3 regions of the Mesorhizobium sp. WSM4810 genome follow, and region 1 is predicted to be linked to each of the others. Evidence: predicted binding sites of a transcription regulator. Region 1 holds the regulator's gene; each other region holds the start of a gene.
What was found. Region 1 encodes LexA, which represses DNA repair genes until DNA is damaged. Its sites were predicted from a motif close to TGTTCNNNNTGTGTTCNG; they were not measured.
Positions count from the first base shown of each region.

Region 1 (10,294 bases):
TGTTGCACTGCGAAACCCACCTTTCAATGCCAATCTTCTTGGGCCAGTTTTGCTAATCGATTTGATCCGCGACGCGCGCCAGGCTTTCCTCGCGGCCAAGCACGGCAAGCACGTCGAACACGCCGGGCGAGGTGCTTTTGCCGGTTAGCGCGGCGCGCAAAGGTTGGGCCACTGCGCCAAGCTTATGGCCGCCGGCGAGCGCATATTCGCGGATCGCCGCTTCCGCCGCTGCGGCCGTCCAATCCCCTGAAATCGCCTTCAGCGCCGCATGGGCGCCCCGCAGGATCTCGCGCGCCTCGCCGCCGAGCAGCGCCGCCGCCTTCTCGTCGATCGGCAGCGGCCGCTCGGCAAACAGGAAGGCGGCACCGTCGACCAGCTCGACCAGCGTCTTGGCGCGCTCCTTCAAGCCGGGCAGGGCGGCCAGCAACTGCGCCTTGCGTGTGTCGTCGAGGCGCGCTGCGATCGCCGGGCCGCCTTCGAGATAGGGCAAGGTGTTGATGAAGATATCGAGCAATTCGGGCTCGTTCATGCGCCGCATATGCACGCCGTTCAGCGCCTCGAGCTTGGCGAAGTCGAAGCGGGCGGCCCCCTTGTTGACATCGCCGATGTCGAACCACGCAATCATGTCGGTGATCGATATGACCTCGTCGTCGCCGTGGCTCCAGCCGAGCCGCGCCAGGTAGTTGAGCAGTGCCTCGGGCAGATAGCCCATGGCGCGATAGGCTTCAACGCCGAGGGCGCCGTGCCGCTTCGACAGCTTGGCGCCGTCGGCGCCATGGATCAGCGGGATATGCGCCATTGACGGCACCTCCCAGCCCAAGGCTCGATAGATCACCATTTGGCGGGCGGCATTGGTCAGATGGTCGTCGCCGCGGATGATGTGGGTGATGCCCATGTCGTGGTCGTCGACGACGACGGCATGCATATAGGTCGGGTTGCCGTCCGAGCGCAGGATGATGAAATCGTCGAGGTCCTTGTTGGGGAAGCGGACTCCGCCCTGCACGCGGTCATGTACCACCGTCTCGCCTTCGGCCGGCGCCTTGATGCGGATCGCGCCCCTGGCGCCAACCGGTGCCTCTGACGGGTCGCGGTCGCGCCAGCGGCCGTCATAGCGGGGAGGCAAGCCCTTGGCCCGCGCACTCTCGCGCATCGCCTCCAGCTCGGCCGGCGTCGCATAGCAGTAATAGGCTTTGCCGAGGCGCACCAGCTCCTCGGCAACCGCGCGGTGGCGCGGCGCGCGCTCGAACTGGGATACCGGTTCGCCGTCCCAGGTGAGGCCGAGCCAGGAGAGCCCATCGAGGATGGCAGCGGTTGCCGCATCGGTCGAACGCTCGCGATCGGTGTCCTCGATGCGCAGCAGCATCTTGCCGCCAGTGTGTTTCGCATACAGCCAATTGAACAGCGCCGTGCGCGCCCCGCCAATATGCAGGAATCCGGTGGGCGAAGGGGCAAAACGGGTGACGACCTTGTCGGACATGGAACTCCTGGGCAAGCGCAGAAAACGGATGTGGTGCGCGGACTTTCGCGCGTCGCGCGTTCATGTAGCATAGGAGGTCGAGGGCGCAAGGGGCGAACCCTATGGCTGGACCAGGCCGCGGCGTGGACGACAGCGAGGGCGCGACCGCAAGCGTCAGCGAACGATCGCTGTTTGCCGACGTTCCTCACACTGAGTCGCTACCCGTTTCGCTGCCTGCGTCGCCGCTGAGCATCCAACCTCTTTCGCCGGATCGCCCGGCGCCGATACCGGCTTCAGCACCCGGCCCTGTCATTCGTTTTCGCCGACAGCTCAGCCATCTTTCACCATCCGGTGTCCGCAACAGCGTGGCCGCGGCAGCCGGCCTGGAACTCGACCGGGGCGTCGCCTTCCTGCTGGTGCCGGTTTTCCTGGCATGCGGGGTGATCGTCTATTTTTCGCTTGCCGTCGAACCGGACTTTGCCCAGCCCATCGCCGTCGTGGTCCTTACGGCATTGTGTGCGGCCGTCACGCGCTCACGCCGCAAAACGCACCTGTGCTTCATGGCAGCGTTGCTGTGCGCGCTTGGTGTGCTCGCCGCCAAGGTTGAAACCTGGCGCGCCGGAACGAAGATGCTCGGTTCGGAAATCCAGACCCGGCTGACCGGCCGTGTCGTCAGGCTCGACCAAATGGCGAACGGCCGGATCAGGCTGACCATCGATGTGATGTCGACCGCCCGGCCGACACTGCGTTATGCACCCGAACGTGTCAGGGTGTCGGCACGCAAGATTCCCGCTGAGATGACCGCAGGCTCGGTGGCAACCGGCTATGTGAGGCTTCTGCCTCCGACTGGCCCGGTCAGACCGGACAGCTTTGACTTTTCCTTTGACAGCTATTTCGCCGGTATCGGTGCCAGTGGCTTTTTCCTCGGCAGTCCAAAGATCGTCGTCTCCGAAGATGCACCGTTAACCGCACGCCTTTCTTCGTCGATCGAGAAGGCGCGCGAAACCATCGCCGACCATATCAGGGACAGCATCGGTGGTGCCGAGGGGGAGATTGCCGCTGCGCTGATCGTCGGCGTGCGTGCCGGCATCCCCGAAGAGATAAACGAATCGATGCGGCGCACCGGCATCTACCACATCATCTCCATTTCCGGCCTGCACATGGCGCTTGTCGCCGGCACCGTCATGGGATTGCTGCGCGGCGCCTTTGCGCTGTTTCCCGACTTTTCGTCGCGCCGGCCGGTCAAGAAATATGCGGCTGCTGCCGCACTCGTCTCCATCGCTGCCTATCTGATCTTTTCCGGTATCGTGGTCGCGGCTGAACGCAGCTTCATCATGCTGGCGGTAATGCTTGTCGCCGTGCTGTTCGACCGGGCGGCACTCACCATGCGCAACCTGGCGATTTCGGCCATCGCCGTTATCGTCGTGTCGCCGCACGAGGTGGTCGGCGCAAGCTTCCAGATGTCGTTCGCCGCGACTGCGGCTCTCGTGGGCGCCTATGCCGGTTGGTCCGACTATCGTGCCGACAAGGCCAAGGCGCCGCGACAGCGACGGTCACCGGTCGCTTTCGTCACGCGCAAGCTCGTCGCCGGGGCAGGCACCATCGCAATGACGTCCATCATTGCCGGCAGCGCCACCGCGCTCTTCGCCATCTGGCACTTCCAGCGCGTCTCGCCGCTCAGCCTGTTCGCCAATCTGGCCGTCATGCCGATCGTCACGATCGTCATGTTCCTGGCCGTCCTCAGCGCCTTGGCAATGCCTTTCGGCCTCGACGGCCCTTTCCTCTACATGATGGGCAAGGGCCTGACGGCGATGATTGCAATTTCGGGATGGATCTCGGAGCGTTCGCCGGTCGATGCAGTCGGCCTGATTTCGTTGCAATCGGTTCTGCTGGTGACGGTCGCCCTGGTCATCGCCACGATGGCGACGACATGGCTGCGACTTGCGGCACTTCCCTTTGCGCTCGCCGGCCTGCTGACGATTTCCGAGACGCGCACCCCCGACGTGCTGATCTCGGAGGATGCGCATCTGGTGGCGCTGCCGATCGGCGGCGGCGAACTTGCCGTCAACCGGATGCGTTCGAACGAATTCACCACCGACAACTGGAAACATGCGCTGGTTTCAACAACGATCGTCGAGCCGGAGACATTCGAAAAAGGAGATGTGCGGTTCGACATCGCCGACCCGGCCGACCTGCCACCGGGAGCGCCTTTCACCTGCACTGCCGGCCTGTGCTTGGCCCGGCATCCGTCCGGCGCGCTCATTGCGCTCGCCGACAACCGCAAAACCGCGCGGCCGGCCTGTGCCTTTGCGGATTTGATCGTCATCGACGATGCCACAGCCTATTACAAACCCTGCCGCAACCCGCTGGTTCTCGTCGTCACCAAACGGCAGCTCGCTCGCATGGGCAGTGCCGCCGTCTTCTTCGATCCGCTATCGGCGACGACGCGCGCAGAAATCCGTTTTGCCGTCAGACAGCCATACAGGCCCTGGCATGAGCAGCGGCGGTTTTCGCGCGAGGCGAGGGGCCTGCCGCCATACCTCAGGGCCGAGAAACCCAAGAAGCCTGCCGTTCAGTAACGCCGGATCAGTCCGACGAGCTTGCCCTGCACCTTGACCCGGTCCGGCCCGAAGATGCGCGTCTCGTAGGCCGGATTGGCGGCTTCCAGTGCGATCGAGGCACCTTTGCGGCGGAATCGCTTCAGCGTCGCTTCCTCCTCGTCGACCAGAGCGACAATGATCTCGCCAGGCTGGGCGGTGTCGGCGTTGCGGATGATGACCGTGTCGCCGTCGAAGATGCCGGCCTCGATCATCGAATCACCCTTGACCTCCAGCGCGTAGTGCGTGCCGCCGGTGATCATGTCCGGTGGCACCGAGATCGAATGCGTCTGGTGCTGGATGGCGTCGATCGGCACACCGGCAGCGATGCGGCCCATCACCGGTATGGAGACGGTGGCAACGACGTCGTCGTCATTGCCGGCCGCACGCATGCGCGAAGGCGCCGGCTTGATCTGCCGTCCGAGGCCGCCCTGTCCAAGGCCGCCTTGCCCAAGGCTGCCTTGAATGACGCTCGGCGAGAATTTGCGCGCCGCATTGAGGCCCGGCGCGATCGAATCGGGCAGGCGCAGCACCTCCAGCGCGCGGGCGCGGTTGGGCAGGCGGCGAATGAAACCGCGTTCCTCCAGCGCCGTGATCAGCCGGTGGATCCCCGATTTGGAGGCGAGGTCGAGCGCTTCCTTCATCTCATCGAACGAGGGCGGAATGCCGCTTTCCTTCAGCCGCTCGTGGATGAACATCAGCAGTTCATGTTGTTTGCGTGTCAGCATCGCGACCCCCAACAGAATCAGAAAAACAAACCCAGAACAAACACTATCTGTTCCATTTGTGTTCCGCAACCATTTAAAGTTTAATGAATGTGTTGACGCTTTGTTCAGCGTAGCATCAGCACGCTGCAGGCGGCGCCCGCTGCGGCCGCGGGAGCGAATGGCTCGCGCACGACCAGTCCGTTGGCGTCGGCCAGCATTCTGAGCATCGAGGAATCCTGGATACTGAACGGCGTTGCCTCAAGCGTGCCGGCTTCTTCCTTCACCACCGCGCGTACATAGTCCTGTCTGAGATCGTTGGCCGGCATGGCGGCGCCAAGCCGCGCCTGACGCATGTCCTGGCGGAAAGCGCGGCCGCCGAGCCGCGCCAGCAGCGGCTTCAGAAAGAGCTGCGTGCAGACCAGGCTGGCCACCGGATTGCCGGGCAGGCCGATGCAGCGGATGTCGCCCAGCCGCCCGAACATCAGTGGCTTGCCGGGCCGCATGGCGATTTTCCAGAAATCGAGCGCCATGCCTTCACCGGTCAGCACGTCATGGACGAGGTCGTGGTCGCCGACCGAGGCGCCGCCCAGCGTAACGATGACGTCCGCGCCTGCGGCGACGGCTTTTTTCACCAGCGCGGCGATCGCCTCCTTGCGGTCGGGGGCGATGCCGAGATCGAGTGCGCAGGCGCCGACCGAGCGGGCCGCGGCGGCGACGCCATAGGCATTGGAGGAGATGATCTGGTCGGGGCCAAGGTCGCTGCCCGGCGGCAGCAATTCGTCGCCGGTGGCGATGATGGCGACCAGCGGCCGTTTCACCACGCTGACCTGTTGGTGGTTGGCCGATGCCGCCAGCGACAATGCCGCCGGATCAAGCAGGCGGCCTTTCTCCAGCAGCGCGTCGCCCTGCGAGAAATCGAGCCCGAGGCGGCGGATGTTGCGGCCTTCAACCGTCGGCGCGGTCACTTCGACGATGCCGCCGCCGAGGTCGCGGACATTCTCCTGGATGACGATGGTGTCGGCGCCAGCGGGAAGCGGCGCGCCGGTGAAGATGCGCACGGCCTGCGCCGGGCCGACTGTCCCGGCAAAGCCGCGTCCGGCCGGCGCCATGCCGATCACCGAAAGTCTCGCGGGCACGGAGGCGACATCGTCGGCCCGCACGGCATAGCCGTCCATGGCCGACGCGTTGAATGGCGGCTGGGTGCGGAGCGCGATGAGCGGCTCCGCCAGCACGCGGTCGGCGGCGTCCATCAGGGCGACGCTTTCAGCCTGCAAGGGCGCAGCGTCCTCAAGCAGGTGCTCGAGCGCCTGGGCGACCGCAAGCAGCGCCATTATCGGCCTGCCCCCTGGGCGTCCGCCTTGTAGTCGCCGGATTTGCCGCCGGTCTTTTCCATCAGCCTGATGTTGGAGATCGCCATGCCGCGGTCGACCGCCTTGGCCATATCATAGATGGTCAGGCAGGCGACCGAGACGGCAGTCAGCGCTTCCATCTCGACGCCGGTCTTGCCGGTGACGCGGGCCAGCGCCGTGACCTTCAGACCGGGCAGCTTCGCGTCCGGTTCGATATCTACCGATATCTTGGTCAACAGCAGCGGGTGGCAGAGCGGGATCAGCTCATGCGTCCTCTTGGCCGCCATGATGCCGGCGATGCGCGCCGTGCCCAGCACGTCGCCTTTCCTGGCATCGCCGTCCAGAATCATTTTCAGCGTTTCGGGCCGCATCGAGACAAGACCTTCGGCGATCGCCGTGCGCGTCGTCTCCGCCTTGTCGCCGACATCGACCATATTGGCTTCGCCTTCCGCGCCAAGATGGGTGAGGGCGGCCGACATCGTCAGGTCACCCTGGAGCGACGTCCGTCCGTTTGGACGCACAAAGCACGCTCTAACGCTTTGTATCTATGCATCATGCTCTCCGAAAAGCGATTCCGACTTTCGGGCAGATGCATTGGCGGGCGCCTTGCCCGTCAAAAGCAGGTGCGTCGCAGTGGCCACGTCCAGTTGCCGCATCAGGCTCTCGCCGACGAGGAAAGTGCCAATGTCGCTCCGTTCCAGCCTGCGGCAGTCCTGGTGCGAGAAAATACCGCTCTCGCTGACCAGCAGCCGGTCGGCCGGCACCATCGCCGCGAGCCGCTCCGATGTCTCGATGCTGGTTTCGAATGTCCGGAGATTGCGGTTGTTGATGCCGATCAGCCGCGACGACAGTTTCAGCGCGCGTTCCGTCTCGGCCTCGTCATGCACCTCGACCAGCGCGTCCATGCCGAGCTCGAAAGCCGTCGTTTCGAGTTCCCTGGCTACGGCGTCATCGACGCTCGCCATGATGATCAGGATGGCGTCCGCGCCCCACGCACGGGCCTCGAACACCTGATAGGGCTCGAACAGAAAATCCTTGCGCAAAGCCGGCAATGTCACGGCGCTGCGCGCATCGGTGAGGAATTCAGGCGCCCCTTGGAAAGACGGCGCATCGGTCAGCACCGACAGGCAGGCAGCCCCACCTTTGGCATATGCCTGGGCCAGCGCCGGCGGATCGAAATCGGCGCGGATCAGGCCCTTGGACGGGCTCGCCTTCTTGATCTCGGCGATCAGCGCGAAACTGCCGGATTTGCGTTTGGCTTCAAGGGCCGAGAGAAAGCCGCGCGGTGCATCGGTAGCCCTCGCCCGTGCCTTGATTTCGGCAAACGGCACCCGTGCCTTCGCCGCCGCGATCTCGTCGCGCTTGTAGGCTTCGATCTTGCGCAGGATATCAGACACGGCGCTATCCGTTTGAAATCTCGACCAGCCGGTCAAGCACCTTTAGCGCCCGGCCGCTGTCGATGGCTTGCGCCGCCGTCGCCATGCCATCGGCAAGCGTCGTCGCCTTTCCCGCCACCACCAGTCCGGCGCCGGCGTTCATCAGCACCGTATCGCGAAAGGCGCCGGCAGCGCCGCCCAGCATGTCGCGCAGCGCCTGGGCGTTGTAGGCGGCATCGCCGCCGCGCAACTCGTCCTTGGTATGCCGCTTCAGCCCGACCGCTTCCGGGGTCAGCGTAAAGCTGCGGATCTCGCCGCCGACCAGTTCGGCGACCTGGGTTTCGCCGGTGGTGGTGATCTCGTCATAGCCGTCGCCATGGGCGACCCAGGCGTGGTCGGCGCCCAGTGCCTTCAACGTCTCGGCCACCGGCATGATCCATTCCGGCAAGAAGACGCCAACCATCTGCCTGACGACACCAGCCGGATTGGAGAGCGGGCCAAGCAGGTTGAAGATTGTGCGGGTGCCGAGCTCGGCGCGGATCGGGCCGACATGCTTCATCGCCGGATGATGCGCCGGTGCGAACATGAAGCCGACGCCTGCGTCGTGGATGCAGCGGCCGATCGTTTCCGGCGGGATGTCGAGCTTGACGCCAAGCGCGGTCAGCACGTCGGCGGCGCCGGTCTGCGAGGACAGTCCGCGATTGCCGTGCTTGGCCACCGGCACGCCGCAGGCGGCGATGACGAACGCGGATGCGGTCGAGATGTTGACGCTGTGCGAATTGTCGCCGCCGGTGCCGACGATGTCGATGGCGCCAGCCGGCGCGTCGACGCGCAGCATCTTGGCGCGCATGGTGGCGACGGCGCCGGAAATCTCGCTCACAGTCTCGCCGCGCACGCGCAGCGCCATCAGGAAGCCGCCGATCTGGCCGGGCGTAGCGTCGCCCGACATGATGATGTCGAAGGCATCGCGCGCTTCCTCGAAGGAAAGGGAGCTGCCAGCGGCGACCTTGGCGATATGGGTCTTGAGCGCGCTCATCTTGTCAGGGCTTGGGCAACGGCGGTTTGGTCGATGCGAACGTCATATTGCGTCTGCAGCTGCGCCACCAACTGGTCGAGAAGGTCGTCGGACATGCCGGCGGTGAACGATTTCTGCTCGTCGTCCGGCACCGAGCTGGCGTCGGCTCCGGCAGGCTCGAACACTTCGGCAATCCTGAACAGGATCTGTCCGTCGCCGGTGGGCGAGGGGATCAATCCGGTCCCGCCTTCGCCTTCGCCGAACATCGCAGCCGCCCCTTCCTTGCCGAAATCGGCGTCGTCCGCCCCGCGCTTGACGCCGCGCTTGGTCTGCTTCTCAAGCTTGAGCTCGCTCGCGATCACGTCGAGCGTAGTGCCGGCCTCGAGACGCTTTTCGAGCTCCTGCGCTTTTGCGGTGAGCCGCTTGGTCGTTTCCGCCGCCGTCCAGTCGGCCACCACCTTCTGGCGGACTTCATCCAGCGTGCGGTCGCGGGCCGGCGTGACCGAATCCACCTCGTAGAACACGAAGCCGTTGTTGGCAGTGGTGAGGTCGGGATTCTCGGTGCCGGGTTCGGCATCGAACACCGCCTTGATCAGCTCCGGCGATTCCGGCAGATCCTTGACGATGGCGCCGTCCGGCCTCAGGCCGGTGCGATCGATCGCGTCGACGGTGACGACCTTCAGCTTCAGTTTTTCGGCCGCTTGCTCGAGCGTGCTGCCCGAAGCGCGGCTGTCTTCGTAACTGTCATGCACGTCGAGCAGAATGCGGCTTGCCTCGCCCAGCGCCAGGTCCTTGCGGATGTCGGCGGCCACTTCGGCCAGCGGCTTCACCACTTCGGGCTTGATCTCGGTGACGCGCAGCAGCACCGGACCGAAGGCGCCCTGAACGACCGGGCTGACTTCGTTGACGTTGAGCGCAAACGCCGCATCCGCCACCGCCTTATCGGCGATCTTGTCCTTGGACAGCGTGCCGAGCAGCGTGTCGGCCTGCGTCTTGCCCTCGGCGGCGACGAGTTTGTCGAATGTCGCGCCGGTCTTGAGTGAATCGAGCGCGGCCTTCGCGGCATCGGGCGTTTTGAACACGAGTTGTTCGATGGTGCGCGTTTCCGCCGTGGTGTAGCGCCCCTTGTTCTTGTTGTAGTCGTCGCTGACCTGCTGGTCGGTCACGGCACTCACATCCATGATGTCTTCCGGCTCGAGCCTGACATAGGAGAATTTGCGGTATTCGGGCGCCGCATAGGTCTTCTTGTTTTCCTCGAAATACGCCGAAAGCGTAGTGTCGGATGGCGCTTCGATCGGCTCGACCAGCGATTTCGGCAAGGTCAAATAGTCGATGGTGCGGTCTTCGCCACGATAAAGCGCGACCGCCTTCAAGAACGTATTCGGGGCCTTGACGCCGTCCGAAACCGCCTCGACGATCTGCTGGCGCACAGCCACCTGGGCGCGATTCCTGAGATAGTCTTCCGGCCGCATGCCGACCTGTTGCAGTATGTATTCGAAAGTCCTTCTGTCGAAGTTGCCGCCGGGACCCTTGAAGGCCGGGTCTTCATGCGTGAGTTGGGCCAGCCGGTCCTTGGACAGCCCAAGCCCGAGCTTGCGGGCCTGCTCATCGAGGACCGCGCCCGACACGAGTTGCGCCAGCACCTGGTTGTCGAGGCCGAGCGCCGTCGCCTGCTCGCGGCTGATGCGCTGGCCGAATTGCTGCGACATCACGCTGATCTGCCGGTCATAGGCCAGCCGATACTCGTTGATCGACACTTTGGTGCCGCCGGCCGTGACAACGGCGTCGTGGCCT
Region 1 covers NZ_JBVVQV010000017.1:134,223-144,516, reverse strand. The annotation lists gene gltX (glutamate--tRNA ligase) at 53-1,477, opposite strand; gene AC0L3O_RS23235 (ComEC/Rec2 family competence protein) at 1,579-4,035, shown strand; gene lexA (transcriptional repressor LexA) at 4,029-4,781, opposite strand; gene AC0L3O_RS23225 (molybdopterin molybdotransferase MoeA) at 4,886-6,091, opposite strand; gene moaC (cyclic pyranopterin monophosphate synthase MoaC) at 6,091-6,588, opposite strand; gene trpC (indole-3-glycerol phosphate synthase TrpC) at 6,655-7,506, opposite strand; gene trpD (anthranilate phosphoribosyltransferase) at 7,511-8,521, opposite strand; gene AC0L3O_RS23205 (SurA N-terminal domain-containing protein) at 8,518-10,294, opposite strand, start outside.

Region 2 (10,294 bases), on a different contig from region 1:
GCGCCATGGCTACCCTCTGGACGCCCGGCCCTTGGGAGGTCTGCGTCAGTCCCTCTATCTGCCGCGAAATGTCCATGATCCTTTCGAAAGGACGCCGCAGTTGCGCGAGACGTTCGGTCAGCTGCTGGCCAATCACCGAGGTGTTGTTGATGAGGTCGATGACCGGGCCGCTAAGCAGATAGCCGGCCACGGCAAGGATGCTGACCGACAGCACCACCAGCAGTGTCGCCGATATCACATCGGGCATGCCGTGTTTGCGCAGGAAGCGGACGATCGGCGTCAGCGTCAGCGCCAGCAGGAAAGCCAGGATGACCGGCATGAAGAAGGCGCGGGCGAAGGAGAGCGCGTAGATCGCCATAAGGAAGAAGATGCCGACTAGCAGCGAACGTATCAGGTGCATGTCCGCACGCGCCTCGACGCGCGGATCGGGGCTCTCGGCAGCACCCGAAGCGGCGGGTTCGGCTTTCATTCTGGCCCTCGGCGGCACACTGCGATTGGTGTACGCTGTTGGCGGAAACGCCTTTGCGGCTTCAAGGTTCCGCTGGAGCGACGTGCGTCCACTTGGACGCTCAAAGTACGCTCTAACGCTTTGAATTTACCATCGGCCCCGAAAATCGATTCCGATTTGCGGCCGATGCGCTTAGCCGGCGCTGACGATGACCTTGGCCCTACGATCTAGCCGGCGAATCAAACGGCCGGCGCGGCCGCAGCAGGGATCGCCTTCGCCGTCTCCTTGCGCACGATCGGTGCCACCTTGGTGCCGTAGAGTTCGATCGCCTTCATGATCTTGGCGTGCGCCATGGTGCCGATCGCCATTTGCAGCAGGAAGCGGTCGTTGCCGAATATCCTGTGCTGGGCAACGATCTTTTCGGCCACCTGTTCGGGGTTGCCGACGAACAGCGCGCCGTTCGGGCCGCGCGACTGGTCGAAATGTGCTCTCGACGTCGGACCCCAGCCGCGCTCGCGACCGATGCGGTTCATCACCTCGGCCTGCGGCCCATAAAAATCGTCGGCCGCCTGGTCGGTGGTCGCGGCAATGAAGCCGTGCACGTTGAGGCTGGTGGCCAGATCAGCCGGATCGTCGCCGGCCCGTTTGGCCGCTTCCCTGTAAATATCGAACAGCGGCGCGAACCGCGCCGGCTCGCCGCCGATGATGGCCAGCGCCAGCGGCAGGCCGAGCGCACCGGCCCGCGCGGCGGATTGCGGCGTGCCGCCGATCGCGATCCAGATCGGCAATCTGTCCTGGAACGGGCGGGGGTAGACGCCGCGATCGTTGATCGGAGCGCGCAGCCTGCCCGACCAGCTCACCTTGACATGATCGCGGACGGCAAGCAGCAGATCGAGCTTTTCGGCAAAGAGCTCGTCATAGTCCTCAAGATTGTAGCCGAACAGCGGAAAGGATTCGATGAACGAGCCGCGCCCAGCCATGATCTCAGCCCGGCCGCTGGATAGAAGGTCGAGCGTTGCAAACTGCTGGAAGACACGGACCGGATCGTCGGAGGATAGCACAGTGACCGCGCTGGTCAGCTTTATGCGCCGGGTGCGTTCGGCGGCTGCGGCCAGGGCTACGATCGGCGCTGAAGCCGCATAATCGGGACGGTGATGCTCGCCCAACCCAAACACGTCGAGGCCGACCTGGTCGGCCAGCTCGATCTCCTCGATCAGGTTGCGCAGCCGCTCATGCGCACCGATGGCGCCTGGGCCTGATTCCGGGCTGACGTCGGCGAAGGTGTAGAGACCGAGTTCCATCATCTGTCATCCTGGTGGTTTGTTCTGGTGTTTTGTTTTCGCGCTACAGGTAGCGACCAGTCCGCCGCGCCGCCAGAGGGTCGCATGGTGAACAGTGCATGTCCGTTTCAGCCGAATTCAGCCGAAAAGGCGTCTCCCGGCTGCAACAGCTCAGAATTTCATGGCTGGCATACCGTTTTGGCGCTTGAACTCTGGGTTTTCACGCGTATGTAAGCCTCGCAAATTGACTCCAGGGAAGTGGACTTGGCTATCTATAGGGAAAAAGACGTTTTCGAGCGGCGCAATGCCGCAAACGAGGCAAAGAAGGCGCTTCTCGAGCGCTTCAAGGCAAAGCCGGCAGCGGACGATCCAGCGGTGCTGGCACGACAGGCCGAACGCAAGGCGATCCTCGAAGCCCGTGCGATACGCGAGGCCGAAAAGGCCAGGCTGAAGCAGGAGAAGCTGGCGCGCGAAGCGGCCGAAAAGGCCGAGCGCGAAGCTGCTGCCGAAGCGGCGCGTATCGCTGCTGAAGAAGCGGCGCAGGCGGAAGCGAAGATCCGGGAAGCCGAAGAGAACGAGCGCATCGCTCGTTTGCTTGCCGACGAGGCTGAGCGCAAAGCCAAGCGCGACGCGCGCTATGCGGCGCGCAAGCAGCGCACCGGCAGGACGCCTCCGGGCTTTTCCGCTCGCTAGCGCTCCTACAGCGCGATTTCACCAATCAAAATTCAGGGCCGCCTTGCAGCGGCCCTGAAGGCGTTTGTGCTGCGGCCTTGCTGCAAACCTAGGTCGCGAGTTTCAATCCTATGATGCCGCAGACGATGAGTGCGATGCAGGCCAGCCTGATCGCGGTCGCAGGCTCACCGAGCAGCCAGATGCCAAGCAGCGCCGTGCCGACGGTGCCGATGCCGGTCCACACCGCGTAAGCCGTGCCGACCGGCAGGGTCTTCAGCGCCAGTCCGAGCAAGGCGAGACTGACGACCATCGAGGCAACCGTCAGGATGGTCGGAAGCGGCTTCGAAAAGCCATCAGTGTATTTGAGGCCAATAGCCCAGCCGATCTCGAACAGGCCAGCGAAGAAGAGAAGAATCCACGACATCGGAACGCTCCATTGGATTGCGGGTCGTCCCGGTCTTTTCGGAAAGCGCGAAGTCGTCTTCGCCGCATTGATTTAGAAATGCCCAATCAACAGCAGCGCCGACAACACTTCAGGACCAGTCGCTGAATGTCGATGGTCCTGAAATGCCGTCGGTCATGACTGCGCCGAAACGCCGAGGCTTACTTGTCCTTGAGTTTGGTCGCCTTGACGGGCGGCGCTTTCAGGGTCGGGGCAGCGGCAGGTTTCTTCGCGTCCCTCTTCGGCTTGCGGGCTTCTTTGCCCGCCTTCATCGCACCTTTAGCCATGATTCGTTTCCTCCAATTGTGGCAAGCGAAATGAACCAAGAGAAACGCCCGACCGCAAGAGGCATAATCTGGCGCCGGCGCCAGCCGTCGGCTGTCAATCGTTTCTAATTCGCTCGTAAACCACGCTGGTCCGTGCGATGATCTTTTTGCACTGCAGCAACGGCCCGTGCCTTCGCCGGGTGGTGATCCGGCAGGACGGTCAGGACGACAATGCGAATTCATATCGGCTGCGAGATGAGCTTCGACTTTCCGCAGGAAACGCCGCTGATCGCGATGCTCAACGTCCACTATTCCCGCGCGTCCGATCTCGAGCGGCCGGATTTCCTGACTTCGAACCCACCGGTGCCGATCGAGAGCTACCGCGACAGTTTCGGCAATTGGTGCAATCGTCTTGTCGCCCCGCCCGGTCGCTTCACCTTCGGCACGGACGCCGTGATCCGCGATCCCGGAACCTTCGAGACCGGCGATCTGGTGGCATGGCAGCACGAGGTGCGCGACCTGCCGTCGGAGACATTGCTGTTCCTGCTGCCGAGCCGCTATTGCGAGAGCGACGTGCTGGCGAGCGAGGCGTGGCGGCTGTTCGGCCACTCACCGCTCGGTATTCCACGCGTGCAGGCGGTCTGCGATTTCGTCCACAACCACATCATCTTCAACTACGGCAACGCGCGGCCGACGCGCACGGCGACAGAGGCCTATCGAGAGCAAAGCGGCGTTTGCCGCGACTTTGCCCATCTCGCCGTCGCCTTCTGCCGCGCCTTGAACATCCCGACGCGCTATTGCACCGGCTACATCAGCGACATCGGCCTGCCGAAGCCTTGGTCGGACATGGACTTCGCCGCCTGGATGGAGGTCTACCTCGGCGGTCGCTGGCATGCCTTCGATCCGCGCAACAATGCGCCGCGCATCGGCCGCATCCTGATCGCCTCCGGCCGCGACGCAGCCGATGTGCCGCTGACCCATATTTTCGGGCCGGGCACGCTGGCCGGTTTCAAGGTCTGGACGGAAGAAGTCATCGAACAGGCGTCGACGCAGCAGCCTTGAACCAGCGGATGGTTTGCCGCGTTGTGAATGCCTGTGTGGAGCTTCGGCGGCTGCGCCGTTAAGCTCCAACACGTCGAGGCGCGGCTGAAGGGAGGAACGAAGATGAAAATCGACGGCGGGTGCCATTGCGGCGCCATTACCTACGAGGCGGAGGTCGATCCGGACAACACCAGTATTTGTCACTGCATCGATTGTCAGCAGCTGACCGGAACAGCGTTTCGGGTGACCGTGCCGGCGCCGGAGGAGCGCTACCGGATCACCAAGGGCACGCCGAAGATCTACATCAAGACCGCAGCGAGCGGCGCCAGGCGCGCCCAGGCCTTTTGCGGCGAGTGCGGTACGCACCTCTATGCCACGTCGGTTGGCGACGGGCCGAAAGTCTATGGCATCAGGGTCGGCACGGCGCGGCAGCGCGAACAACTGATCCCGAGAAAGCAGATCTGGCACCGCTCGGCGCTGCATTGGCTGCCGGAGTTCGAAGGCACAATGATCGTCGAGGAGCAGTAGCCTCTCAGTCGTCGCCTTCGACCACCCTTAGCCTCAATTGGCCGGTCTTGGAGTCGGCGACGCGCGCTCCCGCTTCGGTCTTCGCGTTGGCCGCCGATCCGGCGTCGCCTTCCGCCGGCTGCGCGCCGAACTCCAGCGCCTCGATCTTCTGGCCGCGCTTGGTCACCTTCGACGTCGAGACGAGAATATCGTCGATATCCTTGGCCGACTGGCCGAAATGGCTCTGCAGCTTGCGCACCCGCTCGTCAAGGCGCGAGACATCCTCCATCAGCCGGATGACTTCGCCCTGGATCAAATGCGCCTGCTCGCGCATGCGGGCGTCCTTGAGAATCGCCTGGATGACCTGAATCGACAGCATCAGCAGCGACGGCGAGACGATGACGATGCGAGCGCGGTGCGCCTTGTGGACAATCCCCTCGAAATTCTCGTGGATCTCGGCGAATACCGATTCCGACGGCACGAACATGAAGGCGGTGTCCTGCGTCTCGCCCTGGATCAGGTATTTGTCGGAAATATCGCGGACATGCACCTCGATATCACGCCGAAACGCTTGTGCGGCGACCTTCTGCAAATCGACGCCTTCGGCGGCACGGATGGCATTCCAGGCTTCCAGCGGAAACTTGGCGTCGATGGCGAGTGCAGGCGCGCCGTTCGGCATCTTCACCAGGCAGTCGGGCCGGCTGCCGTTCGACAGGGTCGCCTGGAATTCATAGGCGCCGTGCGGCAGGCCGTCGGCGACGATCGCCTCCATGCGCGACTGGCCGAAGGCGCCGCGCGTCTGTTTGTTGGAGAGGATTGCCTGAAGTTGCACGACCTGGCTGGCGAGCGACTGGATGTTGCCTTGCGCTGTATCGATGACCGCCAGCCGCTCCTGCAGTTTGGCGAGGCTTTCATGCGTCGATTTCGTCTGCTCGGTCATGGTCTGGCCGAGACGGCCGGTCATCGCGTCGAGACGCTGGCCGATCGACTGCGTGAGTTCGGCCTGCCGCGCCCCGAACACTTCGGCGATGGCGCCCATGCGGCCCTGCATCTCGGCCTGGCTTGCCAGGATGCCGGCCATCCGCGCCTCGGCGTCGCGGGTGTGGTCGGCGGCTTCCGCGGCAGCCACCGCACGCGCCTTGGCCGAGCGCCAGAGCGCGACGACGAGCGCCACGAACAGGCCCAGGAACAGGACCGCGCCGAATGCCAGCACGTGGCCGAGCGTGATCGTGGTGGCGCCGAGCCGGGCGATCGGTTCGGACAGGATGGTGGTCAGGTCGTTCATATCGGACAGCATAGATGATTCGGCCTGACGACACAGATCAAAACGTGAACGCCGCTGCAAATGCCCCGGTTGACGCTTTTCGTGCGAGGTCTTAGGTGAGACGCCATGTCGATCAAGCCGCTCATCATCCTTCCCGATCCCGTCCTGCGCCAGGTTTCGAAACCGGTCGAGCGCGTCGACGGCGCCTTGCGCAAACTGGCCGACGATATGCTGGACACGATGTATGATGCGCCGGGCATTGGTCTGGCGGCGATCCAGATCGGCGAACCGCTGCGCATGCTGGTGATCGACCTCGCCAAGGAAGACGAGCCGCCGGTGCCGCATGTCTTCATCAATCCCGAGATTCTTGAGAGCGCCGATCAGCGCTCGGTCTACGAGGAGGGGTGCCTGTCGATCCCGGATTACTATGCCGAGGTCGAGCGCCCTGCCGCCGTGCGGGTGAAATATCTCGATCGCGACGGCAAGCTGCAGGAGATCGAGGCCGAAGGGCTGATGGCGACTTGCCTGCAGCACGAAATCGACCATCTCAACGGCGTTCTGTTCATCGACCACATCTCGAAGCTGAAGCGCGACATGGTGGTGAAGAAGTTCAAGAAGCTCGCCAGGGACAAACCATCAGGCAGCAAGGCGCCGGGCAAGTTAGTGGGATAGGGCGATACTCGCGCAGTTTGATGCTGAACCTTTCGAAGATGTTGGCGGGACAGCGCCCCTCTACCCTGTTCCAGATCAGGAAATGGAGACGCCGATGAGCGACATGCTGATCAGAAATATTCCCGAACCCTTGAAGCGGGAAATCGAGCAGGCGGCGCGTAAGAGCGCCCAGAGCCTGTCGGGCAAGGCGATAGCTCTTCTGCGCGAAGGCATGGTCGCCGAAAGGCAAGCCAGGCTGGAGCCGGGTCTTTCGGCATGGGACGCTATTCGCGCGACTTTCGCTGCTGAAAACGCAATGGCGATGAATTCGCCAAGATCATGAACGAAATCGAAGCAGAAAGGAAACGCGACTTCGGTCGCCGACCCGCAAAGTTCGCGACTTCGACTGAGCCGACTTAACGGCCAGACGAAGACCGGACCCGGAACAAAATGCCCTTGTGCGTCATCTTCATGGGTACGCCCGAATTCTCGGTGCCGACGCTGCGGGCGATCGCGGATGCCGGACATGAGATTGGAGCCGTCTACACTCAGCCGCCGCGCGCCGCCGGTCGCCGGGGGCTGGAACTGACGCCGTCGCCGGTGCAGCGCGAGGCCGAGCGGCTGGGCCTCGAGGTGCGGACGCCGGTGTCGCTGAAGAACGAGACCGAGCAGCAGGCGTTCCGCGCCTTGCGGGCCGATGTCGCCGTCGTCGTCGCCTATGGATTGCTGTTGCCCAAACCCATTCTCGAGGCGCCGCGGCTCGGCTGCGTCAATGGTCACGCGTCGCTGTTGCCACGCTGGCGCGGCGCCGCCCCTATCCAGCGCGCCATCATGGCCGGCGATACCGAGACAGGCATGATGGTGATGCGGATGGAAGAAGGCCTGGACACCGGCCCGGTGGCGATGGCCGAAAAATGCGCCATCGGCCCCAATATGACGGCCGGCGAACTGCATGATCGGCTGATGCACATTGGCGCCGCGCTGATGGCGGAAGCGCTGGCTCGTCTGGAACGGGATGCCCTGACTTTTGCCGCACAGGCGACGGAGGGGGTGACCTATGCCAAAAAGATCGATAAAGCGGAGACGCGCGTGGACTGGACGCGGCCTGCTGGCGAAGTCCACGATCATATTCGCGGCCTGTCGCCCTTTCCCGGCGCATGGTGCGAGATCGAAATTGGCGGCCGCCTGGAGCGGCTGAAACTGCTTCGCTCGACGCTTTCGCAAGGCGCCGGCGAGCCGGGAGGAATTCTCGACGACCGGCTGACGGTCGCCTGCGGGTCAGGCGCGATCAGGTTGGTCGAAGTTCAACGTGCGGGCGGAAGGCCCATTGCCGCGCAGGAGTTTCTGCGCGGGGCCAAGCTCGAAAAAGGAACGAAATTCTCATGAGCATGATGTCGATACGCGCGGCAACGCCGCGGGACCGCGAGGCGATCCGCCTGGTCGAGGAACACGCATTTGGCCAGCAGGCGGAGGCCGGCCTGGTCGACGCGCTGGTCAGCGGCGGCGATGCCGTCGTCGAACTGGTGGCGGAAGAAGATGGACAGGTGGTCGGCCATATTCTGTTTTCGCGGCTTTACGTGCAGAACGGCGGCAAGAGCTTTCCGGCGGTGGCGCTGGCGCCTCTTGCGGTCGAGCCGTCATTCCATGGCACCGGCATCGGCGGTGCGCTGGTCCGCGAGGCGCATATCCGCCTGAAGGATGCCGGCGAGGTGCTGGCGGTGGTGCTTGGCGATCCCGCATATTATGGCCGCTTCGGCTACAGTCACGCGCGCGCCGAAAAATTCGAAAGCGAGTTCCAGGGCGAAGCGCTGCAGGCGCTGGTCTGGGGCGAAGCGCCTGAGACCGGCAAGCTGGTATACGCTTCGGCTTTCGGCACCGCGCTCGCCGCCTAACCTCATCCTTCTTAGGAATGCCGCGTTTTCGCCTCGACATCGAATATGACGGCAGCCTCTATGCCGGCTGGCAGCGCCAGGCAGACCAGCCTTCGGTGCAGCAGGCGATCGAACAGGCGATCGAGAAATTCTGCGGCGAACAGGTCTCGCTGCGCGGCGCCGGCCGCACCGATGCCGGCGTCCATGCGACCGGTCAGGTGGCGCATGTCGATCTCGTCAGGGCGTGGCCTGATGACAAGGTTCGCGATGCCGTCAACGCCCACCTGCAAACGGCCAAGGCGCGCATCGCCATCCTCAAGGCGGCTGTGGTGCCGGATAGCTTCGATGCGCGTTTCTCGGCGATCGGCCGCCACTATCTCTACCGCATCGTCAACCGGCGCGCGCCGGCGGCGCTCGACAAGGGCAAGATCTGGTGGGTGCCGAAGCGGCTCGACGCCGAGGCCATGCACGAAGCGGCAAAGGTGCTGCTGGGGCGGCATGATTTCACCACGTTCCGCTCGACCCAGTGCCAGGCCGACAACCCGGTCCGGACGCTCGACCGGCTGGATGTCAGTCGGCTGGGTGACATGATCGAAGTGCGAGCCTCGGCGCGCTCGTTCCTGCACAATCAGGTGCGCTCGATGGTCGGCTCGCTGAAGCGCGTCGGCGAAGGCGGCTGGACAATTGCCGATCTGAAGGCGGCGCTCGACGCGCGCGACCGTGCAGCCTGTGGCCAGGTGGCGCCGCCCGATGGGCTTTTTCTCGTTGGGGTAGATTATCCGAAGGCGTCCGGATGACGCGGCTAGATGTGCCGATCAGTCAGCGTCACTAGGCTAGGTCGTCCTGCCAATCGGCCCAGCCGTAGAACACGCGCACAATCACCACGCGCTCGGACTCTACAATGAAGGCGATGGTGACGCGGCGTGTGAATCCGATGATGCGAAGCTATTCAAGTCCCGGTTCCGCTCGGCGCACCGATGCCGAGCAGCGCCTGCAGCGCGAACAGAACGACCAGCGACGCCACGAACATTCCGGCGAAGACAGCGCTGCCGACAGCCGCGCCCCTGCCGATGGCAACGTTTGTCATCCGCCAGGTCAGGATCATCGACAGCGCGAACAAAAGCAGCGACGCCAGTACGGCGAACTCGTTGGTGGACGGCAGGAAAAGCCTGATCAACGCCGCTGGCAGCATCATCCAGGCGATGATCGCCGACGCCCAGTTGCTGGCGACGACATAGTGGACGAAGCGCCCGCCGATGCCGGCGCGCGGCGCGACGAGGGCAAGGCCGACAAGCGGCAACACCCAGACGCCGATGTCGACTGTCGCCAGACGAATCAGCATGCTGAAGCGTCCGGCGAATGCATTCGGATCGCCGATCTCGTTGGCGAGGCCGACCCAACCGACGATCAGCGCCGGTGCCGCGACGACGATGGCGAAGAAGGAATTCCAGAAACCGTCGGCCGAAAGGTCGAACTGGCGCAGCCCATCGGCCTTGCCGAGCATCAGTCGCCAGGCGCCGTTGAGCGAAGCATAGGTTTCATCCGACGAAAGCATGATTACGATGCGCCTTGCTCGAACCAGTCTTCGATGAAGCGCAGATAAATCTGCGTCAGCGTCTCGAGGTCGGCAAGTGCGACGCGTTCATCGACCATGTGCATGGTCTTGCCGACCAGCCCGAACTCGACCACCGGACAATAATCCTTGATGAAGCGTGCATCGGAGGTGCCGCCGGAGGTGGAAAGCGCCGGCTTCCTGCCGATCACCGCCTTGACCGAACCGCTGAGCGCTTCGATCAGCCGCTTGTCGCGGGTGAGGAAGACGTGGCTCGGCCGGTCGCGCCAGACGAGTTCG
Region 2 covers NZ_JBVVQV010000021.1:60,256-70,549, forward strand. The annotation lists gene AC0L3O_RS25415 (AI-2E family transporter) at 1-469, opposite strand, end outside; gene AC0L3O_RS25420 (LLM class flavin-dependent oxidoreductase) at 688-1,749, opposite strand; gene AC0L3O_RS25425 (DUF6481 family protein) at 1,993-2,421, shown strand; gene sugE (quaternary ammonium compound efflux SMR transporter SugE) at 2,510-2,824, opposite strand; gene AC0L3O_RS25435 (hypothetical protein) at 3,004-3,129, opposite strand; gene AC0L3O_RS25440 (transglutaminase-like domain-containing protein) at 3,340-4,170, shown strand; gene AC0L3O_RS25445 (GFA family protein) at 4,273-4,677, shown strand; gene AC0L3O_RS25450 (DNA recombination protein RmuC) at 4,682-5,941, opposite strand; gene def (peptide deformylase) at 6,047-6,592, shown strand; gene AC0L3O_RS25460 (plasmid stabilization protein) at 6,687-6,914, shown strand; gene fmt (methionyl-tRNA formyltransferase) at 7,022-7,957, shown strand; gene AC0L3O_RS25470 (GNAT family N-acetyltransferase) at 7,954-8,463, shown strand; gene truA (tRNA pseudouridine(38-40) synthase TruA) at 8,481-9,239, shown strand; gene AC0L3O_RS25480 (hypothetical protein) at 9,392-9,997, opposite strand; gene dapE (succinyl-diaminopimelate desuccinylase) at 10,000-10,294, opposite strand, start outside.
Region 2: the regulator LexA is predicted to act here: its motif matches at 5,975-5,992, upstream of AC0L3O_RS25450 (DNA recombination protein RmuC).

Region 3 (10,294 bases), on a different contig from region 1:
GCCGTGTTCGTGGTGATGATGACGGTGTTCATGATCGCCAACCCGACCGTCTTCACCACCTGGTATCTCTACAGTTCCGTGCTCACCACGCTGCCGGTAGCGCTGTTCGTGGTGGTGCCGCTGGTCTTCGTCGTCACCTGCGGCGAGATCGACCTGTCGTTTCCGGCGACGATGGGTTTTGCCTCATGGGTCTTCGCGCTGGTGGTGCAAGCCGGCTACGACCCGTTTCTCGGCATCGCCGCCGCCATTGCAACGGGCACGTTGCTCGGCTTCCTGGTCGGGTCGCTGGTCGTCTATGGCGGGCTGTCGTCGCTGATCGCCACGCTCGGCATGAATTTCCTGCTGCGCGGCCTGATCCAGATCATCAACGAAGGCAGGTCGACGGCGCTGACCAGCCTTGCCGACAGCTGGGCCTACAAGATCTTCTCCAGCCAGCTCTACGGCATCCCGGTGCAGATCTTCTGGGCCATCGGCTTCGTTGTGCTGTCGGCGCTGCTCTACAACAGGCATCGCTTCGGCGCGCAGGTGAAGGTGGTCGGCGACAATCCCGACAGCGCCCAGCAGATGGGCATCGACGTCAAGCGCGTGCGGGTGAAAGTGTTCGTCTTCGTCGGCATCGGGGCGGCGATCGCTGGCACCTTCTCGGTGATGATCAACTTCACCTGGTGGCCGACCGCCGGCGACGGCTATTTGCTGCCGGTGCTGGCGTCGGTGTTCGTTGGCGGCACGCCGACCTGGGGCGGCGTCGGCACCGTGGTCGGCGGCGCCATCGGCGCGGTCACCGTGTCGTTCATCCAGACCGGCGTCGTCGCGGCAGGCCTGAGCGGCTTCTATGTCCAGTTCTTCAATGGGCTGATCATCATCCTGTCGCTGCTCGGCCACAAATGGAACCAGGCGCGGTATCGGTGAGGGGGATATTCACACCCCGGTGACAAACCCGTCCAGCACGCGTTTCTGGCCGGCCTTGTCGAAGTCGATGGTCAGCTTGTTGCCGTCGATGGCCGAAATGTTGCCGTTGCCGAATTTCTGGTGGAAGACGCGGTCGCCGACATTGAAGGGGGATGGCGTGTCGGCGACGGATTTGGCGACCAGCTCGCCGTCGATGGTGCGGCCCTTGATCGAGGTGCGGCCGGCACCATAGCCACTGTCGGTCTCGCCATAGCCGATGCGCTCGACCTGGTGGCCGGAGCGCGAGCCCCAGTTGCGGTCGGTCGCCTCGGTGCGGTTCTGCTGCGCGCGCTGCCAGCCCGGCGTTGCATAGGTGCTGGAGAAGGCGCCGGATTTTTCTGCGCCGACATTGTCGAAGCGCGACGCGCCGTAAGGATTCTGCCGTCCTGCCGCCTGGCCGCCCCGCCCGGAGGCGAAAGAGCCGCCGCCATAGGCATTGCCGTAGCCGCCATAGGAGCTGCCGCTCTCGGCGACCTCGACATGGGCTTCCGGCAATTCGTCGAGGAAGCGCGACGGGATCGTCGATTGCCACAGGCCGTGGATGCGGCGGTTGGAGACGAACCACAAATGCAGGTTCTTCTTGGCGCGGGTCAGCCCGACATAGGCCAGCCGCCGCTCTTCCTCCAGCCCGGAGCGGCCGCCCTCGTCGAGCGCGCGCTGATGCGGGAACAGTCCTTCCTCCCAGCCGGGCAGAAAAACCGTCTCGAATTCGAGGCCCTTGGCCGAATGCAGCGTCATGATGTTGACGGCGTCGAGCTCGGCGTTCTGCTCGGCGTCCATCACCAGCGCTACATGTTCGAGGAAGGAGCGCAGCGATTCGTACTCCTCCATGGAGCGGATCAGTTCCTTGAGGTTTTCCAGCCGGCCGGGCGCTTCTACCGAGCGGTCGTTCTTCCACATGTCGGTGTAGCCGCTCTCCTCCAGGATGGTCTCGGCCAGCTCGGTGTGCGGCGTGGTCTCCAGCGCCTTTTGCCAGCGCTCGAAATTGGCGGCAACCTCGCGCAACGCTGCGCGCGGCTTTGGCTTCAGCTCGTCGCTCTCAGCGAGTTTTTCTGCAGCCTCCAGCATCGGGATGCGCAGCGCCCTGGCGGTGTCGTGAATCTGGCGGATGGTGGCTTCGCCCAGCCCGCGCTTCGGCACGTTGACGATGCGCTCGAAGGCGAGGTCGTCTGCCCCTTGCGCGACGACGCGGAAGAAGGCCAGCGCATCGCGGATTTCGAGGCGCTCGTAAAAGCGCGGGCCGCCGATGACGCGATAGTTGAGGCCGAGGGTGACGAAGCGGTCCTCGAACTCGCGCATCTGGAAGGACGCGCGGACAAGAATGGCCATGTCGTTGAGATTGTGCTTCTGCCGTTGGTAGGCCTCGATGGTTTCGCCAACGGCGCGGGCCTCTTCCTCGGAATCCCAGGCGGCATGGACATGCACCTTCTCATTGTCCTCGGCGATTTTTTCGGTGAACAGCGTCTTGCCGAAGCGGCTTTCATTGTGGGCGATGAGGTGGGAGGCGGTGCCGAGGATGTGCGCGGTGGAGCGGTAGTTGCGTTCCAGCCGGATGATGGTGGCGCCGGGGAAATCCTTGTCGAAGCGCAGGATGTTGTCGACCTCGGCCCCGCGCCAGCCGTAGATGGATTGATCGTCGTCGCCGACGCAGCAGATGTTTACTTTGTTTTCGCTCACGGGCTGTTCCGCGCCTGCCGGCGCGGGCCCGACCCCCCTTTTTTGCGCGCCTTCGGCGTCGCGGGAGGGGACTCGCAACGGCTCGGACGCCCGATCGGGCTTGCGGCCTTCGGCCGTTCGCAAATCCGTTGATGTTGGAGCTCGCCCAGCACCCGGCCGCTGGGCCAGCAGGCGCAGCCACATGTATTGGGCGGTGTTGGTGTCCTGGTACTCGTCGACGAGAATGTACTTGAAGCGCTTGTGGTATTCCTTCAGCACGTCCGGATTGGCGCGAAAAATGCGGATCGGGTGGCACAGAAGATCGCCGAAGTCGCAGGCGTTCAGCGTCTTCAGCCGCTCCTGATAGGCCTTATAGAGCTCACGGCCCTTGCCGTTGGCGAAGGCGCGGGCGTCGCCCTCGGCAATCTCGGCGGGGCCAAGCCCCTTGTTCTTCCAGCCGTCGATCATCTGGGCGAACTGCTTGGCCGGCCAGCGTTTGTCGTCCAGTCCTTCGGCCTGGATGAGCTGCTTGATCAGGCGCACGACGTCGTCGGTGTCGAGAATGGTGAAGTCGGATCTGAGCCCGGCAAGTTCGGCGTGGCGGCGCAGCAGCTTCACTCCAATCGAGTGGAAGGTGCCGAGCCACGGCATGCCTTCGACATGGCCTTCGCCGATCAGCAGGCCGATGCGCTGCTTCATCTCGCGCGCCGCCTTGTTGGTGAAGGTGACGGCGAGGATCTGCGACGGGAAGGCCTTGCCGGTGGCGAGGATGTGAGCGATGCGGGTGGTCAGGACGCGCGTCTTGCCGGTGCCGGCGCCGGCCAGCACCAGAACCGGACCCTCGGTGGTTTCCACCGCCAGCCGCTGCTCGGGGTTGAGCCCGTTCAGATAATCGGGCGCATTGGCATGGCCGCTGCGGGCAGCCATGGCGCGCGCAGCAATGCCCGACGGGGTCACGGGCCGCGCGTTCGGTTCATCAAAAAAAGGCATATCTTCCGAAAAGCCGGACATCTCCCCCGAATGTAGTGATTCGGCAGCGAAAGGCCAGAAGTGTCTCCGTTTTGTTCTCTGTCCAGCGCCGGAACCTACAAATGGGTATATTTAACCCACCGACGTCGTGGAGCACTGCATGCTGGGCCTCACTGATCCGTGACTGGACCGTGCGGGCTTCTACCCTATCTTGCGCGGCGGACATGTTCCCGAAGCCGAGGAGAGCGCCATGACAAAACCGAGCCCTGCCAGCCCCGCTGTCACCAGACCCGCCATTACTCAGGCGATGATCGACGCGTATGACGAATACACGCATCTGACGCTCGACCGGCGGGGCTTCATGGAACAGTTGACCAGGCTTGCCGGATCAGGTGCGGCCGCCGCCGCAATCGCACCGCTGCTGGCGGCGAATTCAGCCCGGGCGGCGATTGTTGCCGGGGACGATTCACGCGTGACGGGCGAGGACATCAGCTATCCCGGCAGCGGTGGCGAGATGAAGGGCTATCTGGTCAAGCCGGCCGGCCAGTCCGGCAAGCTCGGCACCGTCATCGTCGTGCATGAGAACAGGGGGCTCAACCCGCATATACGCGATGTGACGCGGCGCGTGGCGCTGGAAGGCTTCGTTGCGCTGGCCCCGGATTTCCTGTCGCCGCTCGGCGGCACGCCGGCCGACGAAGACAAGGCGCGCGAGCAGTCTTCCAAGCTCGATCCGGCGCAAACCACTGACAATGCGGTCGCAACGGTCGCTTTCCTCAGGGGCCGCGAGGATGGCAACGGCAAGGTCGGCGCGGTCGGCTTCTGCTGGGGCGGCGCCACGGTGAACACACTGGCTGCCAATGCGCCGGATCTGGCTGCCGCTGTCGCCTATTACGGCATGCAGCCGAAGGCCGAGGATGTGCCGAAGATTAAGGCGGCGCTGCTGCTGCACTATGCCGGGCTCGACACCCGCATCAATGCCGGTATCGACGCCTTCAGGAAGGAGCTCGATGCAGCCGAAGTCGAGTACACGATCCATGTCTATGAAGGCGCCAATCATGCCTTCAACAATGACACCTCGGCGGCTCGCTACGACAAGAACGCGGCGGACCTCGCCTGGGGCCGGACGATCGCCTTTCTCAAGGAGAAGCTTGCCTGATCAGGCATTTGCCGGTTTGTGAAAAGCGACGCCGGCCACCACCAGCGCGATGCCGATGCAATCGGTAAGGCTGGGTATCTGGCGGAGCACAATGACGCCGATCAGCGTGGCGGTGACCGGCAGCAACGACAGCATCAGCGCGAAGCTCGATCGCGGCAGCCGCGACATGGCAAGCTGGTCGCAGATATAGGGGATGACCGAGGAGCAGATGCCGACGCCGATGGCGGCGATGAGCAGTGGCGGCGCCGTGAAAGCCGGCAGCGCATCGGTGAAGCCGATCGGCAGCACGATGAGGCAGGCGACCGCCATGGCGGCTCCCAGGCCGGCGATGCCGTCGCCAGCGCCGGCGCGGGCAACGCGATGGCCAAGCATGATGTAGCCGACGAACAGCGCGCCGTTGAGGAAGGCCCAGAACAGGCCGACCGGGTCGCTTGACCATTTGACGTCGATCAGCAGCAAGGTGCCGATAACGGCAACGGCAAGCGCTGCGAAATTGCGCGGACTTCTGACGCCGATCAGCGCAACGCCGATGGTGCCGACGAATTCGATCGCCGCGACCAGCGAGATCGGCAGGCGGTCGAGCGCCAGGTAGAAGGAGCAATTCATCACGCCGAGGCAGGCGCCGAAGGCGAGAAGCAGCAGTCGTGTCGGCCGGTCGGCGCGGGCGAAGACCGTCCACGGCCGAGTCAGCGGCGCAAAGACAAGGGCGGCCGTGACGATGCGCAGCCAGGCCATGCCGAGCACGCCGACATGCGGGAAAAGCAGCACGGCGAAAGCCGGCCCGAGATAATGAAACACAGCGCTGACGCCGAACCAGACATGCGGCGGCAGCGATGTCGCCAGGCTGCCAAAGACAGGGCCGCCGAGGGCTGGGATAGCAGCTGGGGCTTGCGCTTGATCATCCATATGATCATTATCGCAGGAAGATTTACCTGTTTATATGGGCAATGGCCAATCAAAGAGATCGTTTATTCTCCTGAACAAAGGAGTTTTTCCTGAAACGCATTCGAAACGAAAATGCTAATCTGGATGCGGCGGATCTGAAAATCCTGCGCCTGCTGGAAAAGGATGCGCGCACCAGCACTGCTGAACTGGCGCGCTCGGTCGGCCTGTCGGCGCCGAGCGTGGCCGAGCGCATCAAGCGGCTGCAGGAGAGCGGTGTGATCGAGGCCTATACTGTGCGGATCAACCCGGCCGCGCTCGGCATGAAGCTGTCGGCATGGCTGCGGATCAGGCCGGTGCCCGGGCAGTTGGCTGCGGTCGCCGAGATCATCCGCGACTTGCCGGAAATCGCCCAGTGCGATCGGGTGACCGGCGAGGACTGTTTCATTGCGCTGGCGCATGTCGGCTCGGTGGCCGAACTCGAACGGGTGATCGACCGCATCATTCCGTTTGCGATGACCAACACCGCAATCATCCAGTCGTCGCCGGTGGTGGCGCGTTCGCCGCTGGCGGCAGTGTTCGTCAATACATCAGCTTAACTGGAAAAAGTCGCGCCGCCCCTCATCGCCCTGCCGGGCACTTCTCCCCGTATAGTGACGGGGAGAAGGACGCTGTCATCAATGGTTTCGCCAATTTGCGGGCGTTGCTGAAAGAGCGCCGAGGCTGCGGCAAGCTCCCTTCTCCCCGTCTCTATACGGGGAGAAGGTGGCGGCAGCCGGATGAGGGGTGGCGCAAACGCCCCCGAAAAATGCGACCGGAGGACGAGACCATTTCTTTCCGCACCGATCAGGCGTGGCCGCGCTTCATCCGTGCTTGCTTCAGGATGGCGCGCCAGCGGATCATGGCGAAAGGGATCGGCTCGTTGTTGTTGGCGATGGAAAAAATTTCGTAGTTGAGGTTCTTCAGCGATCGCCAGAAATCGTAGTCGCTGATGCGTGGGTCGGCCGCCAGCCTGTCCGCCTCGACCTTGATGTCGGTTTTCATGCACGTTCCCCGAACCGCTTCAGCCCCCGCCGCCCGTATCGCAACTCGTCTTCGACCGTCGTACTGAGTCGTTCAACGCCTCAATTCGGCTTGTTCACGTTAAAACCCTGGTAAGGTTAACGGCGGTCTGACTGCGGCTCAAGCGTCTTGCGACGAATACCGATCGAACGGCCGGCGCGCTCAGGCATCGGCAACGCCGCATGAGCGGCGCGCATGACTTCGACCTTGGCCAGGACATCGGCCGGGAAGGGCGCCACCTTCGGTCCGGACATGTCGACATGCAGCGACAATGATTCGGACGTGGCAGCGAGCCAGCCGTCGACATGGCGGATTTCCTGGTAGGCTCTCAGCCGCTTGTCGTCATGGTCGAGCAACTGGAACGAGACATCGACCTCGTGGTCGAGATGCAGCTCCCTGACATAGCAGACATGGACTTCCGCCGTGTAGATGGTCAGCCGGCGCTGCTTCGCGTAATCCAGCCCCATCCCCATCATTTCGAACGCTTGGTCGGAACAGCGGTCGAACAGCACGTTGTAATAGGCCATGTTGAGATGGCCGTTATAGTCGATCCAGTCTTTTTCGATGGCCATGGGAGCAGAGGCGAAGGGGGCGGCGGTGGACATCGAAAACTTCCTTCTGGCTGGACAGGACGTGGTCGGGGAGACTAGAGCGACGTGCGTCCAATTGGACGCACAAAGTACGCTCTAGCACATTGAATCTTCGCATCGTGCTTTCCGAAAATCGATTTCGATTTTCGGGCCGATGCGATAGGCATCCATAAGTCCATAACAAGGGTGGACGCTGGTCCATTCGCGGAGGAATAGATGGCTCTGAGCGACCTCAATCCGGTCGAGCGCAACGAAGAAGGCATTGCCGCGGTGCTCGGCATCCTCAAACAGCGGCTCGGCGAACGGTTCCAGACCGGCCAGGCGATCCGCACCCAGCACGCGCATACCACCACCTACATTCCAACCCAGGCGCCGGATGGCGTGGCGTTTCCAGATACGACACCGGAGGTGCAGGAGATCGTCTCGGCCTGCGCCGCGCACCGCGTGCCGGTGATCGCCTTCGGCGTCGGCTCTTCGCTGGAGGGCCACACCAACGCGCCGGGCGGCGGCATTTCTGTCGATACGTCGCGGATGAACCGCATCCTCGCGGTCAACCCGCAGGATCTCGATTGCACGGTTGAGCCCGGTGTGACGCGCGAGGATCTCAACCGGCACCTGCGCGACACCGGCCTGTTCTTTCCGATCGATCCGGGCGCCAATGCATCGCTCGGCGGCATGGCGGCGACGCGGGCGTCGGGCACCAATGCGGTGCGTTACGGCACGATGCGCGAGAATGTATTGTCGCTGACGGCGGTGATGGCCGACGGCGAGACGGTGACGACCGGCAAGCGCGCAAAAAAGAGCTCGGCCGGCTACGATCTGACGCGGCTCCTGATCGGCTCCGAAGGCACGCTCGGCATCATCACCCAGCTGACACTTAAGCTGCAGGGCATTCCGCAGGCGATTTCCGGCGGCGTCTGTCCGTTTCCCAGCGTCGAGGCGGCCTGCAATGCGGTGATCGCGACAATCCAGATGGGCATTCCGGTGGCGCGCATCGAACTGGTCAATGCGCTGCAGATGCGGGCGATGAAGAGCTATTCGAAACTCGACTATCCCGAAAGCCCGTGCCTGTTCGTCGAATTCCATGGCAGTGATGCCGGCGTTGCCGAGCAGGCCGAAACCTTCGGCACGATCGCCGAAGACTATGGCGGCGGACCATTCCTGTGGACCAGCGTCGCCGAGGAACGGACGAAGCTGTGGAAGGCCAGGCACGACGCCTATTGGTCGTCGCTGACGCTGCGGCCGGGCGCCAAGGGGCTGTCGACCGACGTTTGCGTGCCGATCTCGCGCTTTGCCGAATGCGTTACGCAAACCGAGGCCGACATCGCCGAGATGGGGCTGATCGCGCCGATCGTCGGCCATGCCGGTGACGGCAATTTCCATGTGCTGGTGCTGATGGACGCGGACGATCCGAAGGAAATCGAGCAGACGGAAGAGTTTGTCGCGCGGCTGAACATGCGGGCGATCGGCATGGATGGAACCTGCACCGGCGAGCACGGCATCGGACAAGGCAAGATCGGCTTCCTGCGCCATGAACTCGGCCACAGCGTCGACATCATGCGCACGATCAAGCAGGCGCTCGATCCGCAGAACATTATGAACCCTGGGAAGATACTGCCGGCCGACTAAAGTCTTTTGCTTTTGGGGCGATCGATTTGCCTCTTTATCGACACGCTGATGCGGGTAGAGTGCGGCTGATTTTCAATCAACTGCTTGGGGGTTGATGCTCGCACGCTTGTTCGTGATCTTCGGTGGCTTTTTCGTGCTGGTGCTGTGTGCGGCGCTGGTGGTGCCGTATTTTATCGACTGGACGGGCTACCGGGCCGATTTCGAGCGCGAGGCGAGCGCCATTCTGGGCCGCAAGGTCACCGTTCAGGGCGATGCAACGGCGAAATTGCTGCCGTTTCCCTCGGTGACCTTCTCGAATGTCACTGTCGCCGGCGGCCCCGGCGGCCGGCCGGCAATGACCGTCGAGACCTTTTCGATGGATGCCGAACTGGCGCCCTTCCTGAGCGGCGAGGTGCTGATCTTCGACATGCGGCTGGTGCGGCCGAAGGCGACGATCGACATTGCCGCCGACGGCACGGTCGACTGGGCGATACGCCCGTCCTCGCCCTACGATCCCAGCCAGATCTCGATCGAGAAGCTGACGGTGACCGACGGAGAGATCGCGCTGCGCCATGCCGCCGGCGGCCGCAGCCATCGTCTTTCCGAGATCAATTCGACAATCTCTGCCAGATCGCTGGCCGGACCCTGGCGGATGGATGGTTCGCTGCGGCTCGACGGCCTGCGCAGCACGGTCGTCGTCTCCACCGGCAAGGCCAGTGGCGACGGACAATTGCGGCTCAGGCTCAAGGCCGACCCAGACGCCTATCCGCTGGTCATCGAAGCGGATGGCAATGCCGGCATTGTCGACGGGGCCGCGATCTATTCGGGCCAGTTCAGGGTCACAAGCTCTGACAGGAATGGCGCCGACAAGCGTTTGCCACAGCTTGACGGCACCGACGGTGAGAAGGCCAGCGCCGGCAAGCCGGAACCGGGGTTCAGGCTGAACGGCAAGTTCTCGCTCGACCACCGGAAGCTTGGCGTCGACGAATTCCGCTTCGAGACCGGGCCACTCGACAATCCCTACACCGCCGACGGCAAGGCTGCCGTCGACCTTGGGCCGAACCCTCGCTTTTCAATCGAGGCCGATGGCGCTCAGGTGCAGTTCGATGAAGCCGTCGGCGCCGCGACCGGACTGACGCTGTCAGAGCGCGTCGCGGCGTTGGAGCAGGCGCTGCTCGCCCTGCCCAAGCCGACCATACCGGGCACCGTCGAGGTGAAGCTGCCGGCGGTAGTGGCCGGCGACACGACGGTTCGTGACGTGCGCCTTTCCGCCGAGCCGGCCGATGCCGGCTGGTCGGTGAAGTCGCTGGGCGCGACGCTCCCGGGCCGTGCCAGGCTGGAAGCAAACGGCATGCTCAGTCTCGAGGATCAGTTCGGCTTCAGCGGTTCGCTGCTTCTGGCCGTGGGGCAGCCTTCCGGCTTC
Region 3 covers NZ_JBVVQV010000004.1:14,456-24,749, forward strand. The annotation lists gene AC0L3O_RS07295 (ABC transporter permease) at 1-909, shown strand, start outside; gene AC0L3O_RS07300 (ATP-dependent helicase) at 919-3,615, opposite strand; gene AC0L3O_RS07305 (dienelactone hydrolase family protein) at 3,824-4,729, shown strand; gene AC0L3O_RS07310 (EamA family transporter) at 4,730-5,635, opposite strand; gene AC0L3O_RS07315 (Lrp/AsnC family transcriptional regulator) at 5,725-6,210, shown strand; gene AC0L3O_RS07320 (hypothetical protein) at 6,458-6,655, opposite strand; gene AC0L3O_RS07325 (thioesterase family protein) at 6,772-7,278, opposite strand; gene AC0L3O_RS07330 (FAD-binding oxidoreductase) at 7,480-8,892, shown strand; gene AC0L3O_RS07335 (AsmA family protein) at 8,987-10,294, shown strand, end outside.
Region 3: the regulator LexA is predicted to act here: its motif matches at 3,656-3,673, upstream of AC0L3O_RS07300 (ATP-dependent helicase).